One region of the Desulfitibacter alkalitolerans DSM 16504 genome, then DNA from elsewhere that is predicted to be linked to it. Evidence: riboswitches for the same ligand, from Rfam matches in the RefSeq annotation. Region 1 holds a riboswitch; the other holds the start of a gene.
The links. Region 1 has a riboswitch for S-adenosylmethionine ahead of K364_RS0102620 (pyridoxal phosphate-dependent aminotransferase). Riboswitches for the same ligand answer to the same signal wherever they lie in the genome.
Positions count from the first base shown of each region.

Region 2: another riboswitch for S-adenosylmethionine. It lies ahead of K364_RS0120470 (O-acetylhomoserine aminocarboxypropyltransferase/cysteine synthase family protein); the one in region 1 lies ahead of K364_RS0102620 (pyridoxal phosphate-dependent aminotransferase).

Region 1 is NZ_JHVU01000024.1:61,181-69,521, reverse strand. Features, by position in the region: gene K364_RS0102645 (HpcH/HpaI aldolase family protein) at 1-237, shown strand, start outside; gene K364_RS0102640 (hydroxyacid dehydrogenase) at 275-1,228, shown strand; gene K364_RS26540 (hypothetical protein) at 1,479-1,625, shown strand; gene K364_RS0102630 (NAD(P)-dependent malic enzyme) at 1,632-2,804, shown strand; gene K364_RS22600 (cupin domain-containing protein) at 2,866-3,243, shown strand; gene K364_RS0102620 (pyridoxal phosphate-dependent aminotransferase) at 3,368-4,546, opposite strand; SAM riboswitch class I at 4,624-4,724, opposite strand; gene K364_RS0102615 (TetR/AcrR family transcriptional regulator) at 4,817-5,470, opposite strand; gene K364_RS0102610 (trimethylamine methyltransferase family protein) at 6,014-7,402, shown strand; gene K364_RS0102605 (glycine/sarcosine/betaine reductase component B subunit) at 7,791-8,341, shown strand, end outside.
Region 2 is NZ_KK211105.1:166,458-174,798, forward strand. Features, by position in the region: gene K364_RS0120460 (TRAP transporter permease) at 1-1,640, shown strand, start outside; SAM riboswitch class I at 1,769-1,868, shown strand; gene K364_RS0120470 (O-acetylhomoserine aminocarboxypropyltransferase/cysteine synthase family protein) at 1,941-3,221, shown strand; gene K364_RS0120475 (ACT domain-containing protein) at 3,343-3,798, shown strand; gene K364_RS0120480 (homoserine dehydrogenase) at 3,813-5,108, shown strand; gene thrC (threonine synthase) at 5,109-6,158, shown strand; gene thrB (homoserine kinase) at 6,172-7,095, shown strand; gene K364_RS0120495 (aspartate kinase) at 7,086-8,324, shown strand.

The DNA.
Region 1 (8,341 bases):
ATGGATCTTTCCCAATCCCTGGGTGTTATAGGAGAGGTCAATCATCCAAAGGTGTTAGAAAGTATAGACATGATAATTCAAAAGGTGCTGGCTGCAGGCAAGGCAGTTGGTATTGTTTCCGCTGCTGCCCAGGCGAAAGAATTTATTGAAAAAGGTGTCCAGTATTTGTTAATAAGCACAGACCAGGGAATGATAGCCGGCGCAGCCAAACAGATTATTCAACAGACAAAGGGATGACGCAATAATTAACTTATTTTTAGCGGGAGATGAGCCTATGAAGAAAGTGTTTTTAACAGAGCCAATCCACCAAGATGGAATTAATCTTTTAAAAAAAGAAGTAGATGTAATAATTGGCTCAAGTACAGATTCAGAAACTATCATCAGGGAAGCTGCTGACTGCCAGGGAATTATAATTAGAAGTGCTAAAATAACAGGTGAGATAATCAAGAGCCTGCCAAAGCTAAAAGTCATTGCAAAACACGGCATTGGTGTTGACAATATAGATCTAATAGCAGCAAACGAACTTGGGATCATGGTTGTCAATGCACCGGAAGCAAATATCCATTCAGTTGCAGAGCATGCCCTGGGAATGATTCTGGCAGTTACAAAAAACTTTGTTCAATTAGACAATGAGACCAGAAAAGGAAATTTTTATCTAAGAAATAAGATTATAGGGACAGAGATTAAAGGCAAAACAGTTGGTCTGGTTGGTATGGGTAAAATAGGATTGCTGCTGGTAGAAAAGCTAAGGGGTCTTGGGGTGGAATTCATTGGGTATGATCCCTATGTAAATCCTGATACAGCAAGAAAGCATGAGATTGCCCTGGTGGAAACTTTAGATGAACTCCTTGCCAATTCAGATATTATAACAATTCATACTCCTTTAACAGATGCTACCAGTAAAATGATAGGCGAGAAGCAGTTTAATATGATGAAAAGTTCCGCTTATTTAATTAATGTATCTAGAGGCTCAATTGTAGATGAACAAGCTTTGTATCAAGCCTTAAAAACTGGCCAGATAAGAGGCGCGGCTTTGGATGTATTCGAAGAAGAGCCTCCAGCAAAGGACAATCCTTTGTTCACCCTGGATAACATCCTGGTTTCTCCACATAATGCTGCCTTAACTGAAGATGCTCTAATAGCCATGGCTGTTCATGCTGCCCAGGGCGTTCTGGATCATATTAATGGGAAAAGGCCAAAATATATTGTTAACCCTCAAATCTTTTAATACAATTAAATTGTACATGTAGTAAATATTTTTTAAGGTATCTCGTGATTATAAAACATAGTAGTTAAAGTAGTCGATGTAGATGATTTTCACATGGACTACTATGTAATCTCGTGGTGTGTAGTCATAGTAGTCCAAGTAGCCCATGTAAATCAGTAGCGTTTATGCCGCGAAAGCCTCTTGACAATGAGTACCGGCATGTTAGGCTGATCCGCCAGGCATCAACCATGCTCTGGCATGGGGGATGCCGGTGATGCCTGCAGACATGCCGGTGGAGGCTCATTGTCAAGAGGACCGTGGAATAAATGCGGCACATCAACTACATGTAGCTGATGTAAAAAACACCGTGGTTACAGGGCTTTACAGCCCTGACCACGAGATACCACGCGGAGGTTAATAAAAAATGTCAGTTAGGGACGAGGCCTTAAAGTTTCATGAAACTGCCAGGGGGAAACTAAGTATTGTACCTAAAGTTCCAGTCAGTACACAAAAAGACTTGAGTTTGGCATATACACCGGGGGTAGCAGAACCCTGTAAAGAAATTGCAGCTAATCCTGAATTGAGCTACAAGTATACAGCCAAGGGGAATATGGTTGCAGTAGTAAGTGATGGAACTGCAGTATTGGGACTAGGTGACATTGGTCCCCTTGCTGCCATGCCGGTAATGGAAGGAAAAGCTATTCTTTTCAAGGCCTTTGCTGATGTTGATGCCTTTCCAATTTGTCTTGATACAAAGGATGAGGAAAAAATTATAGAAACAATAAAATTAATTGCTCCCAGCTTTGGTGGAGTTAACCTGGAAGACATAGCAGCGCCAGCCTGTTTTACCATTGAACAAAGGTTAAAGCAGGAGCTTGATATTCCAGTATTTCATGATGATCAGCATGGCACCGCTGTAGTAACCATGGCTGCTCTAATTAATGCACTGAAAATTGTTAATAAAAAGCTAGAAGATATTAAAGTAGTTATTGCTGGGGCTGGGGCAGCAGGTGTGGCAATTATTAAACTGCTGCTGGGCCTAGGAGTTTCCAATGTAATTATGTGTGATAGAAAAGGTGCAATCTATGAGGGCAGAGAGGGTTTAAACTGGATAAAGGAAGAAATGGCAAGGGTTACAAACAAGGAAAAATTTGCTGGTGACTTAGCTGGTTCGCTGGTTGATGCAGATGTTTTCATTGGAGTATCAGGCCCAGACATTGCTACAAAAGAAATGATTTCACAAATGGCCAGGGATGCTATTGTCATGGCTATGTCCAACCCTGTCCCGGAAATAATGCCTGAATTAGCTTACGAAGCAGGTGCCAGGGTGGTATGTACAGGAAGGTCTGATTTTCCCAATCAAGTTAATAACGTTCTCGCTTTTCCTGGCATATTCCGAGGTGCTTTAGATGTTAGGGCAAGTGATATAAATGAGGAAATGAAACTAGCAGCTGCCTATGCAATAGCCGAGCTAGTATCGGCAGATGATTTGAATCCAGACTACGTAATACCTAGTGCTTTTGATAAAAGGGTTGCTCCTGCAGTGGCTGAGGCGGTAGCTGTTGCTGCAAGAAGATCAGGAGTTGCCAGGCTTTAGGTCTAATGTTCAACAGATTAACAACTAAAATATAATTAAAAATATCAAGGGGGATTTATCCATGGATTTTGTTAAAAAAGTATTTGAGATTGCTTGCAAAACTGTACCAGAACCAAACATGCGCAATTTACAGCTGGTATATACACCCCAACAGGATGAGGAAATGGAGAACTTTACCTTTTTAATGTCAACACTTTATCCACTTACAGGACAGACTGATTTTCACATCCACCCTGTAGACGAGATGATATTGATAATAACAGGCAGGGGAGAAGCCATCATAGAAGACAAGCATTATGATTTAGAGCCTGGTTCAGTTATTTATGCCAAGGCGGGAGTACAGCATCAGTGTAAAAACTATTCAGCCGAAAGCATGAAAATGGCCTGCTTTTACATACCTGCACTGCCTGACGAGTTAGTGAAAAAGATCAAGGAATAATTAATTAGAGGATGAGGCCCATTCTAATAAATTAAGGGATGTGTAATAGCTGTTTTTACATATCCCTTGTGTGTTTTTTGCAGTGAAGATAGTTAGCTTTTTATTCGCTGAGTTTTAAATAAGATTATTTATTGTTTTTGGTTAGATACATATCAATTCTATTAATTGCTTCACAAATGTTATCCATTGATGTTGCATAGGAAAGACGAAGGTGATTTTGTCCGTATTTTCCGAAAGAAGCTCCATCTATAGTTGCTACTCCTGCCTTTTCTAATATTTCAGAGGCCAGGACAGAACTAGATATTCCAGTACCATTAACGTTTGGAAAAGCATAAAAAGCACCCTTTGGTTTATGGCAGTAAAATCCTGATAAGGAATTTAATCCTTTAACAAGCATATCTCTTCTTTTTGCAAACTCCTTGACCATTTCTTCAGTATGACTACTACAATTAAGCAATGCTTCAATTCCAGCCAGTTGAATGAAGGGTGGAGTACAGCTGTAATTATTAATTATTAATCGAGTAATATGGGGGATAAGTTCTTTAGGCATTAGACCAAAACCTAGTCTCCAACCAGTCATAGAAAAGGTTTTTGAAAAACCATCAACAATAATAGTTCTTTCCTTCATGAAAGGTAAGGATGCTATTGAAATGGGTTTTTCATCATAGTATATCTTGTTGTAAACTTCGTCTGAAATAACTAAAAGGTCGTTTTTTATGCAAAGGTGAGCAATTTCCTCCAGGTCATATTTCTTTAATATTCCACCAGTTGGATTATGTGGGAAGTTAAGTATTAACATCTTGGTTCTATCTGATATAAGCTGTTCAAGCTTATTGATATCTATGGAAAAATTATCATTCATTTCCTCTACTGGAACAGGAACTGGTTTGCCCCCGCAAAAATGAATTAATGATTCATATATAGGAAAGCCAGGATTAGGATAAATCACCTCATCTCCCGGGTTAATACATGCAAGCATTGAATAGAATAAGATAGGCTTTGCTCCAGGAGTAATTACAACTTCATCATGAGTAAATTCTATCTCTCTAAGTCTGCTTGCATGGTTAGCAATTACTTCTTTAGCATTAATAAGACCATCGGCTGCACAGTATTTTGTATTGCCTTGATTCATCGCTGTAATAGCGCTATTTATAACTCTAAAAGGGGAAGAAAAATCAGGCTCGCCTATTTCCATGTGAATAACCTTTATTCCGCTCCTTTCAAGTTCCTTTGCTTTTGCAAGAACCTCGAATGCTGCCTCTGTTCCTAAAACAGAGGCTCTGTCAGCTAAAAACCTTTTCATATCCATACACCCGCCTTGTTAATTTATTATTAAAAAAGAGCCTTCTCGATAAGAAAGGCTCTTTTATAAGCATCCGCATCTTATCTTTCAGTATAAAAATACTGAAGGATTTGGCACCTTCCTTTATAGGGGTTGCCGGGCTTCATAGGGCCAGTCCCTCCACCACTCTTGATAAGAATTTATTTAGTTTTATGATATATTATACGCTTTATTATTATTTGTCAAGGATATTATGATAGATAAGGTGTTGTATAAGGTATTGTCATTTGATTAGTCTGTTAACTGATAAGCATAGATTATTTTTCTAATATAGCCCATGGTCTTTTCCACCGCCTCTTCAACAGAATAATCAACCTGCTTGTTAATGATCCTGGTTAACATTCCTTGATATATAAGTAATACTGCTTCATTTACCTCTGCTATATGCTCCTCATTTATAAAGCCTTCCTTTACGCAGGCCTCTACAATGGTTCTGGCTCTATCATATATATTCTGCTTTAAAAGCATGGGCAATAGCTCTTGGGGTTGTTCTCCCAGGTCTTGAGGATATAGTTCATAGAAAACCTTAATAGATTCTTCCAGGGGAATATCCAGCTTTGTAAAAAAGATAGCATTATAGATTTCAGGTTTGTTAAAAGAATGAAAACAGAATGCTTCCCAGATGCGATAATATCTCTCAAGGGCATTGGCTGACTCTTTGACATAGCTAGGCAGACTCTGGGCATATTCTTTTAGAAACCGCATGGATGCAAAAAAAACAAGGTGATCTAAGTTTTGAAAATAGTTATAAAGGGTAGCACTATTATAGCCTGCCAGGTCAGCTACCTTTCTAACTGTTACCCCACCAATGCCTTCTTCTTCAATGATTTGTGATGCTCCATCAATAAAGTAGCGCATCATTCTTTGCTTTTGAATTTCTCTCATAATTCCCTCTTGATATAAAGACATAAATTAGTTATAAATTATACCATTTATAAGTTAATGATACAATAATATTGAAATAACATCCAGGTTTTTATAACATCCAGATTAATTTTAGATTTTGTTTTAAATTTTACAATGTATTGGATAATACCAGACTAATTAATAAAATAATCAAAATATAATAAATATATATGCTTACTAAATAAACATGTTTATGTTAAAATATATACATGATTAAAGGTTTCTATTTTCAAAAGGAAGATAGAAATGCCATAAACAGGATTCTTGTCTTCAGGTGGAGTCTTAGTGGTGGTTAACCATCGGATAAAATAAAGTGTATTTTGCTTTAAAGTGCAAGAAAATTAGATATATTTAAACTAACAAAATATTTTAAGGAGTGTTAAAATGGGACAAAAGGTTAATTGTCATGATGTATTTTTTGATTAAAGCCTTAGGTGAAGAAGTTAAGAAGTCATAGTATTTCAAAAAAATTGGGGTTGTATAATCTGCGAATCTAATAAAAATACCAGGGGGTCTTAAAAAATGCAAAAGATGTTAAGTGAGGTGCAGCTGGAGCAAATTCATAAGTCGTCTGTGGATATTCTTACTAATACTGGTATAGACTTTTTATACGTGCCTGCGTTAGATTACTTTCAAAAGGCTGGTTTTAAGGTGCAGGGCACAAGGGTTTTCTTTACTGAGGAACAAATAATGAGGCATCTAGCAGCTGTTCCAAGGGAATTCACCATTTATGGTAGGCAAGGGAAAGATGTTATAATTGGAGGGGACAACATCTGTCTAGCACCTGGATATGGTGCGCCCTTTGTTATGGATGATGGTAAGAACAGAAAGGCTTTGCTGGAGGACTACAAAAAGTTTGCCCAGCTGGCAGGCAGCAGCCCCTATCTTGATGTTACAGGGGGAGTATTGGTAGAGCCTAATGATATACCTGTAAATATCAGGCATATGGAAATGACCTATAACCTTTTGAAATGTTCACCAAAACCATTTATGGGAAGTGCTTCTGGTAAAGAGGAAGCAAAAGACACTATAGAAATAGCAAAGATGGTCTTTGGTGGAGAGTTTGTTGCCCAAAGACCGGTTATGATATCTCTGATTAACTCATTAACACCTTTAAAATATGATGAGAGAATGCTGGCAGCCCTTGTGGAATACGCTGAAGCCGGGCAGCCGGTTATAACAGCTTCTTTGGCAATGGCAGGTTCTACAAGCCCTGTTACCCTTGCAGGCACAATAGCTGTACAAAATGCTGAAGTCCTTGCGGGCATGGTCTTGACCCAGGTAATTAATCCTGGAACCCCAGTTGTCTATGGAGCTGCATCATCAATTACAGCAATGAGATATGGAAGTCTGTCCATAGGTGCTCCTGAGTCAATGATGATTATCAGTGCAAGTGCCCAGCTGGCAAAATACTATGGGGTACCAGTTAGAGGCGGGGGCTCTCTCACTGATTCCAAAATTCCTGACAATCAGGCCAGCTATGAAGCAGCAGCAGTTATGCTCGGTACAGCCTTGTCAGGTATAAACTTTGTATTACACGCGGCAGGTATTTTACAATATTACAACGCAATGAGTTATGAAAAGTTTATGATAGATGAAGAGGTTTGTGGAATGGTTAAAAGAATTAAAAAAGGAATTGTTGTAAATGAAGACACCCTGGCTGCTGACTTGATAAAGCAAGTTGGTCCAGGAGGCGAGTTTTTAACATCCATGCATACCTTTGAGCATCATAGAAGTGAGTTTTTCCCTGCCAGCCTATCAGATAGGTCTGCCTATGATGTATGGGGAATAGAAAGACATGATACAGCAGCAAGGGCAAGGATCAAGATGAAAGAGAGATTATCTGAAGAAGTTAATTTCCTGGACAAAGATGTGGAAAGAGCAATAAGAAGCTACATGGAACATAAATAATTTAAATTGTCTTGGAAAAGGAACCGTGCATTCATTGTGCGGTTTTTTTTATTAGGTTTTCCATTTTAGCCCACAAGGAGAAAGTGTGTTTTAACTGCTGATTAAATCCCATATGTTACCAATAATAATAAATAATATTTTTTATAAGTCATATAAGTAATGCTCAAACTAAATATTAAGCTATGGACAGATTAAATAGATTCTTCTTATATATATTTAAAGTTTAAATACATAGACTTAAAGGCAATATAAACATGTTTAAAATATATACATGTTTAGAAAACTATGATAAACTTTTAAACAAACAATTCAGACAATGCTTTAATTTTTTTATGCTGCTGAACAAAAAAAGTAAGAATGGAACAACATGAAAGGAGCTGTTAAATAAATGAAACTTGAACACGGAAACTTTTTTGTAAAGGAAATTGTTTTCGGGCCGAAAACATCTTATGCTAATGGGGTTTTAACCATCAACAAAGAAGAAGCCCTACAGGTTGTCAGGGAAGATGAACACATTACTGAAGCTGATCTGGTATTGGCAAGGCCTGGAGATCAAGTAAGAATTGTTCCAGTTAAGGAGGCCATAGAACCTCGCTGCAAGGTCTCAGGGGGAGTAATGTTTCCAGGAGTAACCCATGAGCTTGTAATGGCTGGCAGCGGTAGGACCCATGTTTTAAAGGGAAGCTGCGTCCTTGTAGTAGGAAAGCACTGGGGAGGCTTCCAGGATGGGCTAATTGATATGAGCGGTCCTGGGGCAAAGCACACTATATATTCCCAGCTCAATAATATCTGTTTGGTGGCAGATACTGATGAAGAATTTGAGAAGCGTGAACAGCAAAAAAAGAACCATGCCCTGAGATGGGCAGGTATGAGGCTGGCAGAATATATAGGCAAATGTGTTGCTGATCAAGAGCCTGAAGAGATAATAACGTATGAACT
Region 2 (8,341 bases), on a different contig from region 1:
GAATGTATAATCAAACAGATTTTATAGTAGCAGGTACTGCTGTTCTGCTTGTGATTGAGGGCGCTAGAAGGGTTATTGGTATACCAATTGTTATGGTTGCTACATTTATGCTGTTTTATGCTCATTACGGCCCCCATTTGCCCTTTTTGGATCATAGGGGATTTAGTGTAGAGAGGATTATTTCCCACTCCTTTTTGAGCTTGGAAGGCATATTAGGCATACCTATTGCTATATCAGCAACCTTCATATATTTATATATGATGTTTGGAGTAATACTACAAAAGACAGGTCTAGAAGAATTTTTTAGTGATCTGGCAATGTCTATGACAGGGTGGATGACTGGAGGAACTGCAAAGGTAGGGGTATTGACAAGTGTTTTTTCTGGGACAATTACAGGGAGTTCAGTTGCTAATACTGTTGGGAATGGTGCATTTACAATACCAATGATGAAGAGATCAGGATATAAGCCAGAATTTGCTGCAGCAGTTGAAGCTGCTTCATCAACAGGTGGACAGATAATGCCTCCTATAATGGGTTCTGCCGCCTTCCTTATGATTGAATTTACAGGCTTGCAGTATGCACAAATATTAAAAGCAGCAATTATACCTGCACTGCTGTTTTTTTTAGCCCAATTTATTTTTGTTCACTATGAATCAAAACGTATTGGAATTATGGGTGTTCCAAAGAGTCAATTAGCAAGTCTTTCAAGTTTATTACTAACTAGAGGTTATCTTCTGCTACCTATTATAGCTATAATTTATATCCTATCTGTGGGCAGGTCTCCAATGCAGGCTGCCATGTGGGGTATTTATACGGCATTGGGAATAAACCTGATTGTCATGATCCTGGCCTTCATAGTAAAAAAATATGATAAAGTCAAATACAAGCTAACACTAATTGTTTTCTTAGAAATTTTATCTGAATCTGCCAGAAAAGCATTACCTGTAATTGCTGCTTGTGCCTGTGCTGGTATCATTGTTGGCGTTATTACATTAACAGGCCTGGGGCTCAGAATTGCAGGAGGCATATTACAGTTAGCCCAAAATAAACTCTTTTTAACAATGTTCTTTACAATGATAGCAAGTATTATCCTTGGTATGGGCTTACCTACTACTGCAAATTATGTTATCACAGCTACAATGGCTGCTCCTGCATTACTTGCCTTTGATACTGTTCCAGTAGTAGCAGCTCACCTATTTGTTTTTTACTTTGGAATAGTAGCTGACATAACTCCTCCAGTTGCTTTAGCTGCTTATGCAGGTTCAGGTATTGCTCAAAGCAATCCTTTTAAAACCAGTATAATCGCTGTAAAAATAGCAGTAGGAGCTTTCCTTGTGCCTTATATGTTTGTACTCTCTCCAGCTCTGGTACTAGAGGCAGCTTCTGTATCTAAAACAATTCTTGCAATATGCACAGCAATTTTAGGAATGTTCTGTATAGGTACAGCAATGGCTGGATTTATAGAAAGAAAACTTTTCTGGTACGAAAGGGCCCTGTTGGTATCTGCAGGCTTGGGTTTACTCTACGCCCATTTATTTACTGATTTATTAGGAGCTGCAGTATTCGTATCAATATATATTTCCCAACTTTTATATACAAAAAAGAGAAACAAAAAAAATGAACCATCTTTACCTGCATAAACTGGGCTGACATTCAATGAATTACCGATTTTAACACTACCTACCATAAAAAATTAGTAAAATTACTTTCTAAATAATATTGACAATTTAACGAATTAGATGTATAGTTTGTTGTAATTTAATAAACAATCTTATTTAGAGTGGTGGAGGGACTGGCCCTATGAAACCCGGCAACCCCCTGGGGGAAGGTGCTAAATCCTGCAGCCAAAAAAGGCTGATAGATAAGATAGAGTCAAGGATGTCAATAGCCTCTTCTTATGGAAGAGGCTAATTTTATATCAACAAAAGGAGCGATAAACCATGAGCAACAGTTTTAATTTTAACACAAAAGTACTACATGAGGGGCATGTTCCAGACAAAGAGACCCTGTCCAGGGCAGTGCCAATTTACCAGACCACCAGTTACTTATTTGAAGATACTGACCATGCCGCTAGACTTTTTTCCCTGGAGGAAGCAGGAAACATCTATACAAGAATAATGAATCCTACTACTGATGTTCTTGAAAAAAGGGTAGCTTCTCTAGAAGGAGGGGTAGGGGCTTTAGCAGTTTCCTCAGGCCAGGCTGCAATTACCCTTGCTATTCTAAATATTTGCAGCTCAGGTGACCATGTTGTATCATCCGCCAGTCTCTATGGTGGAACCTTTAATTTATTTGCAGTGACCATGAAAAAACTAGGCATTGATGTAACCATGGTTAAGCCTGAAGTTGCTGAAATGGCTGGAGCTATTACTGCAAAAACAAAGTGTCTATATATAGAATCTATTGGCAACCCCAAAATGGATATTCCTGATATTAAAGCTCTAGCAAAACTAGCCGAGGAACATAACATACCTCTGATAGTGGATAATACCTTTGCCACCCCATATTTATGCCGTCCCTTTGAGCATGGGGCACATATAGTTGTACATTCTGCAACCAAATTTCTTGGTGGACATGGTACATCCATTGCCGGAATTATTGTAGATTCTGGCAAGTTTCAATGGAATATGGAAAAGTTCCCTGGACTTGTTGAACCAGATCCAAGTTACCATGGGGTGAGCTATACTGAAGTATGTGGGCCAGCAGCGTATATAGTTAAAGCACGTGTTCAGCTTTTAAGGGATATAGGATGCAGTCTCAGCCCTTTTAATTCCTTCTTGCTGCTTCAGGGAATTGAAACCCTTCACCTTAGAATGGAAAGGCACAGTGAAAATGCTTTCACAGCAGCAAAACACCTGGAAAACCATCCCCATGTAAGCTGGGTAAACTATCCCGGCCTTAAGAGCCACCCATATCATGAGCGGGCCCAGCACTACCTTCCAAGGGGCTACGGAGCTTTAATGACCTTTGGCATAAAGGGCGGAATTGGAGAAGGTAAAAAATTTATTGACAATCTGAAGCTATTTTCCCTGCTTGCCAATATTGGAGATGCCAAGTCTCTGGTTATCCATCCAGCAAGCACAACACACCAACAGCTAACTGCAGCGCAGAGATTAGCTAGTGGTGTAAGTGATGACCTGATACGTTTGTCAATAGGAATTGAAGATGTGCAGGATATAATTAATGACCTTGACAATGCATTAGAGGCTAGTCAAAAATAATCTACAAAAACTAAAGTTATATAAAATTCAGCTTGCACCCCCTTAATGGGGGTGTTATAATGTCTATCATATATGGATAATTGTTTTTAAACCATGGACATCAAGGGGGTTTGAGGATATGATGTCAAAAAGAGACAATGATGAACAAAAGTTTTTCCTTGTAAGAGCAGACATTCTCCCTGAAGCAATTTTAAAAACAGCCCAGGCCAAGGATATAATCAGCAAGGGGAAGGTTGAAACAGTTAATCAGGCAGTTGATAAGGTTGGATTAAGCAGGAGTGCCTTTTATAAATACAGGGATGGTGTTTTTCCACTGCAAGACCCTCTTAAAGGCACCATAGTTAGCTTGTCAATGCTTTTAGAACACAGGGCAGGTATTTTATCACAGGTATTAAATACCATTGCCAGGGCTAATGCTAATATATTGACCATCAACCAGAATATACCTTTACAAGGTGTAGGGCATGTAACTATTTCCGTAGAAATAGCTCAAATGAGTGTTTCATTAGATAAATTACTTAAAAATCTAAGTGACCTGGCTGGAGTTGTAAAGGTTGAACTCGTTGGACAGGCATAAGGGGGGAAATATTCATGGACACAATTAAAGTTGGTTTATTAGGTCTAGGAACAGTAGGTACTGGTGTGGCAAAGGTTTTAAAAAATAATCAGGATAGTATTACCAAAAAGGTTGGCAAACCTGTAGAGCTGGCAAAGGTTCTGGTGAACAACACTAAAAAACAGCGATCTATAACATTGCCAGATGGAGTTATAACTGATAAGCCTGAGGATGTACTAGACAATCCTGAGATTAGTATTATAGTGGAGGTCATGGGTGGTATTGAGCCTGCCAAGGATTATATCATTAGAGCTTTAGATAATGACAAGCATGTTGTCACCGCTAACAAGGATTTGATTGCCATTCATGGAAAGGAATTATTTGAAGCGGCTCAAAACAAGAATAGTGATCTTTTCTTTGAAGCAAGTGTAGCTGGCGGCATCCCAATTATTAGACCTTTAAAAGAATGTTTAGCAGGAAATAGATTAGAGCAGGTTATGGGAATTATTAATGGGACCACCAACTATATATTAACTAAAATGACCCAGGAGGGCTCTGATTTTAGTGAGGTTCTTAAGGAGGCCCAGGATTTAGGGTATGCAGAAGCAGATCCAACAGCTGATATAGAAGGCTATGATGCAGCAAGAAAGATAGCCATTCTAGCTTCTGTAGCTTTTGGCACCAGGGTAACCTTTTCAGATGTTTATGTAGAAGGTATAACTAAAATAACAGCTGAAGACATTCAATATGCCAGGGATTTAGGCTATGTTATTAAACTATTAGGTATTGCCAACAGCATTAATGGTCACGTTGAAGTTAGAGTTCATCCGGCATTCATACCAAAGCATCATCCCCTGGCCGCTGTAAATGATGTTTTCAATGCCATTTTCATAAAAGGTGATGCCATTGGTGAAGCCATGTTTTTTGGCAGGGGTGCAGGTGAGATGCCCACAGCAAGTGCTGTGGTAGGAGACATAGTGGCCGCCGCTAGAGACATTGTATATGGTGTTACCGGAAGAATTTCCTGTACATGTTTTGAAGAAAAGCCTATAATTAAGATTGGTGAAATACAAAGTGAATACTATTTAAGACTTAAGGTTGCTGACAAACCTGGAGTACTTGCCAGCATTGCAGGCGTTTTTGGCAATCATGATGTCAGTATAGCTTCAGTTGTACAAAAGAGCACTGGTAAAAATGGCAAGGCTGAAATAGTATTGATTACCCATAAGGTAAATGAGAATAGTATTAGAGATGCTTTACAAATTATTGGTGGTATGTCTATAGTAGACACCATTTCAAATGTTATTCGTGTCGAAGGGGGAAACAAGTAAATGCATTGGCAGGGCTTAATTAAAGAATATGCAGCATATCTACCTGTAACAAGCAATACACCATTTGTTACACTATTAGAGGGAAATACCCCTTTAGTTAAAAGTGAAAACCTATCCAAAGAGCTGGATTTAAACCTGTTTTTCAAATATGAGGGCTTAAATCCTACTGGTTCCTTTAAAGATAGGGGCATGGTTATGGCAGTAGCCAAGGCAGTTGAGAAAGGATCAAAGGCAATAATGTGTGCCTCTACTGGAAATACATCTGCAGCCGCTGCGGCTTATGCTGCGCGCTGTGGTTTAAAATGTATTGTTTTAATACCTGATGGGAACATAGCCCTTGGCAAGCTTGCCCAGGCACTGATTTATGGAGCACAGGTTCTGGCCATAGAAGGTAATTTTGACGAAGCACTAGAAATAGTTAAAGAGATTACAAATGAATACCCTATAACCCTTGTTAATTCATTAAATCCATATAGAATTGAGGGTCAAAAGACTGCAGCCTTTGAAGTTTCCGATGCCCTGGGAAGGGCACCTGACTTTTTGGCAATTCCAGTAGGCAATGCCGGAAATATTACAGCATATTGGAAAGGGTTCAAGGAATACTATGATGCGGGGAAAAATGCCAGCTGTCCTAAAATGTTAGGTTTCCAAGCTGCAGGAGCTGCACCAATTGTGAAAAATCAAGTAGTTGAAAACCCTGAAACTGTGGCAACTGCCATCAGGATAGGAAATCCGGCAAGCTGGCAGGGAGCAAAAAATGCCATAAACGAATCACAAGGACTTATAGATAGTGTAACTGATGACGAAATCCTAGCTGCTTACAAGCTCCTGGCATCAAAAGAGGGTATCTTTGCCGAGCCTGCATCAGCTGCTTCAATAGCAGGGGTTTTAAAATATAAGAGCAAGGGATTATTTAAAAGTGGTGATACTGTAGTTTGTGTACTAACTGGTCATGGGTTAAAGGATCCACAAAACGCCATCAAGCAAATTGCCGAGCCTGTTAAAATACCTGCCCAAAAATCAGCTGTTCTTGATATAATAAATAGTTAGTGGGGGAGATATAATGGTAGTACTGAGAGTACCTGCCACTACTGCTAACTTGGGGCCGGGGTTTGATACCCTGGGAATGGCCTTAAATATGTACAATTATATAGCTATGGTGGAGACAGGTAATGATCTAGTTATAGAGGTCGAGGGAGATGGAGCAGAAAAAGTACCAAGAAACACTTCAAATCTAGTCTATAAGGCTGCATCAAGGGTATTCCAAAGGGTTAGCCACCAGCCAAAAGGTCTAAGAATAAAAATAGAAAACAATATACCCATGGCTCGAGGTTTAGGAAGCAGTGCTTCAGTAATTGTTGGAGGGATGGTAGCCGCTAATTATATTACCGGCTCCAGGTTAAGCTATGACCAACTCCTTCATATGGCAACCTGCATGGAAGGTCATCCGGATAATGTAGCTCCAGCATTAATTGGAGGAATTGTAATAAGTGCACAATTTGATGAAGAAATTATCTATAGAAGAATCCAGCCGCCTGCTGGTTTAACTACGGTGGTTGCAATACCAGACTATGAGTTGTCTACTAGAGAGGCCAGGAACGCTCTACCTGCAAAGGTACCAATGGATGATGCTGTATATAATATGAGTCGTACAAGCCTGTTAGTATGGGCATTTATGAATTCAGACATGGAATTGATGGGCAAAGCAATGGAGGACAAACTCCATCAGCCATATAGAATGTCACTAATTCCAGGAATGGATAAGGTTGCCCAGGCTGCCAGGGAAATGGGTGCCTATTCTGTAGCACTAAGTGGGGCTGGTCCAACAATCATTGCATTTTGTACAAGCAATAAATCAGAAGCTATTGGTAAAACAATGAAAAGAACTTTTAAAGAGGCAGGAGTACAATGTTCAATCAAGGATTTAACTCCTGAGACAAATGGTGTTAAAATAATAAAAGAGAAAGGGGTGCAGCTATGGGCATAATAGTTCAAAAGTTTGGCGGAAGCTCAGTAGCTGACGCTGAAAGAATTAAAAGGGTAGCAAAAAGGGTTGTTGAGACTAAAAAACTTGGTCATAAAGTTGTTGCTGTAGTATCAGCCATGGGTGACAATACTGACCATCTAATATCACTAGCCAGACAAGTTTCAGATGCTCCATCAGAGAGAGAAATGGATATGCTGTTGGCTACTGGGGAGCAGGTATCCATAGCACTTTTAGCCATGGCTATTCAATCAATGGGTGAGGCGGTTATTTCTCTAACTGGACCACAGGCAGGCATAAAGACCAACAATACCCACAGCAAAGCAAAAATACTTGACATTAGCTCTGAAAGACTTCACCAGGAGCTTGATCAGGGCAAAATTGTTATAGTGGCAGGTTTTCAGGGAGCCACCATCAATGATGAGATTACTACTCTAGGCAGAGGTGGGTCTGACACAACTGCGGCTGCCATTGCTGCAGCCCTAAAAGCAGATGTTTGTGAAATTTTTACTGATGTTGATGGAGTATATGCTACTGATCCTAGAGTTGTCCCAAACATTAAAAAGTTAGATACTGTGTCCTTTGATGAGATGCTGGAGCTTGCCAGCCTTGGAGCAAAGGTTCTGCAGCCAAGAGCAGTAGAATTTGCAAAATTATATAATGTCAAACTTCACGTCAGGTCAAGCTTTAATTATAATCAAGGAACCATTGTACAGGAGGTAAACCATATGGAAAAGGAAATTGTAGTAAGTGGTGTAGCCCATGACTTTAATGCCGTTAAAATGGCAGTATTTGGTGTCCCTGATAAGCCTGGAATGGCATGCAAAATATTTAAAACCCTTGCCGAGCATGCTATTAATGTGGACATGATAGTGCAAAGTGCCAAGGTAAACGGAGTAAATGATATTGCATTTACCATTGAAAAGCAAGACATGGAAAAAGCAAAAACCCTGCTAGAGAAAATCTCCAGGGAAATCAACGCCAGGGGAATAAGCTGTACAGATAATATTGCCAAGGTTAGTATAGTAGGTGCTGGAATGATAACCAACCCAGGTGTGGCTGCTGACATGTTTGAAGCCCTGGCAGAGGCAAATATAAACTTGGAAATGATAAGCACCTCAGAAATTAAAGTTTCCGTAATAATAGAAGCTAATGACTGCATCAAGGCTGTTAAAAAACTAGTAGAAAAGTTTAACCTGCAGGATAGTGATGTAGCTACAGTAGCTGGTTAGAGTCTGGTTATTATCAC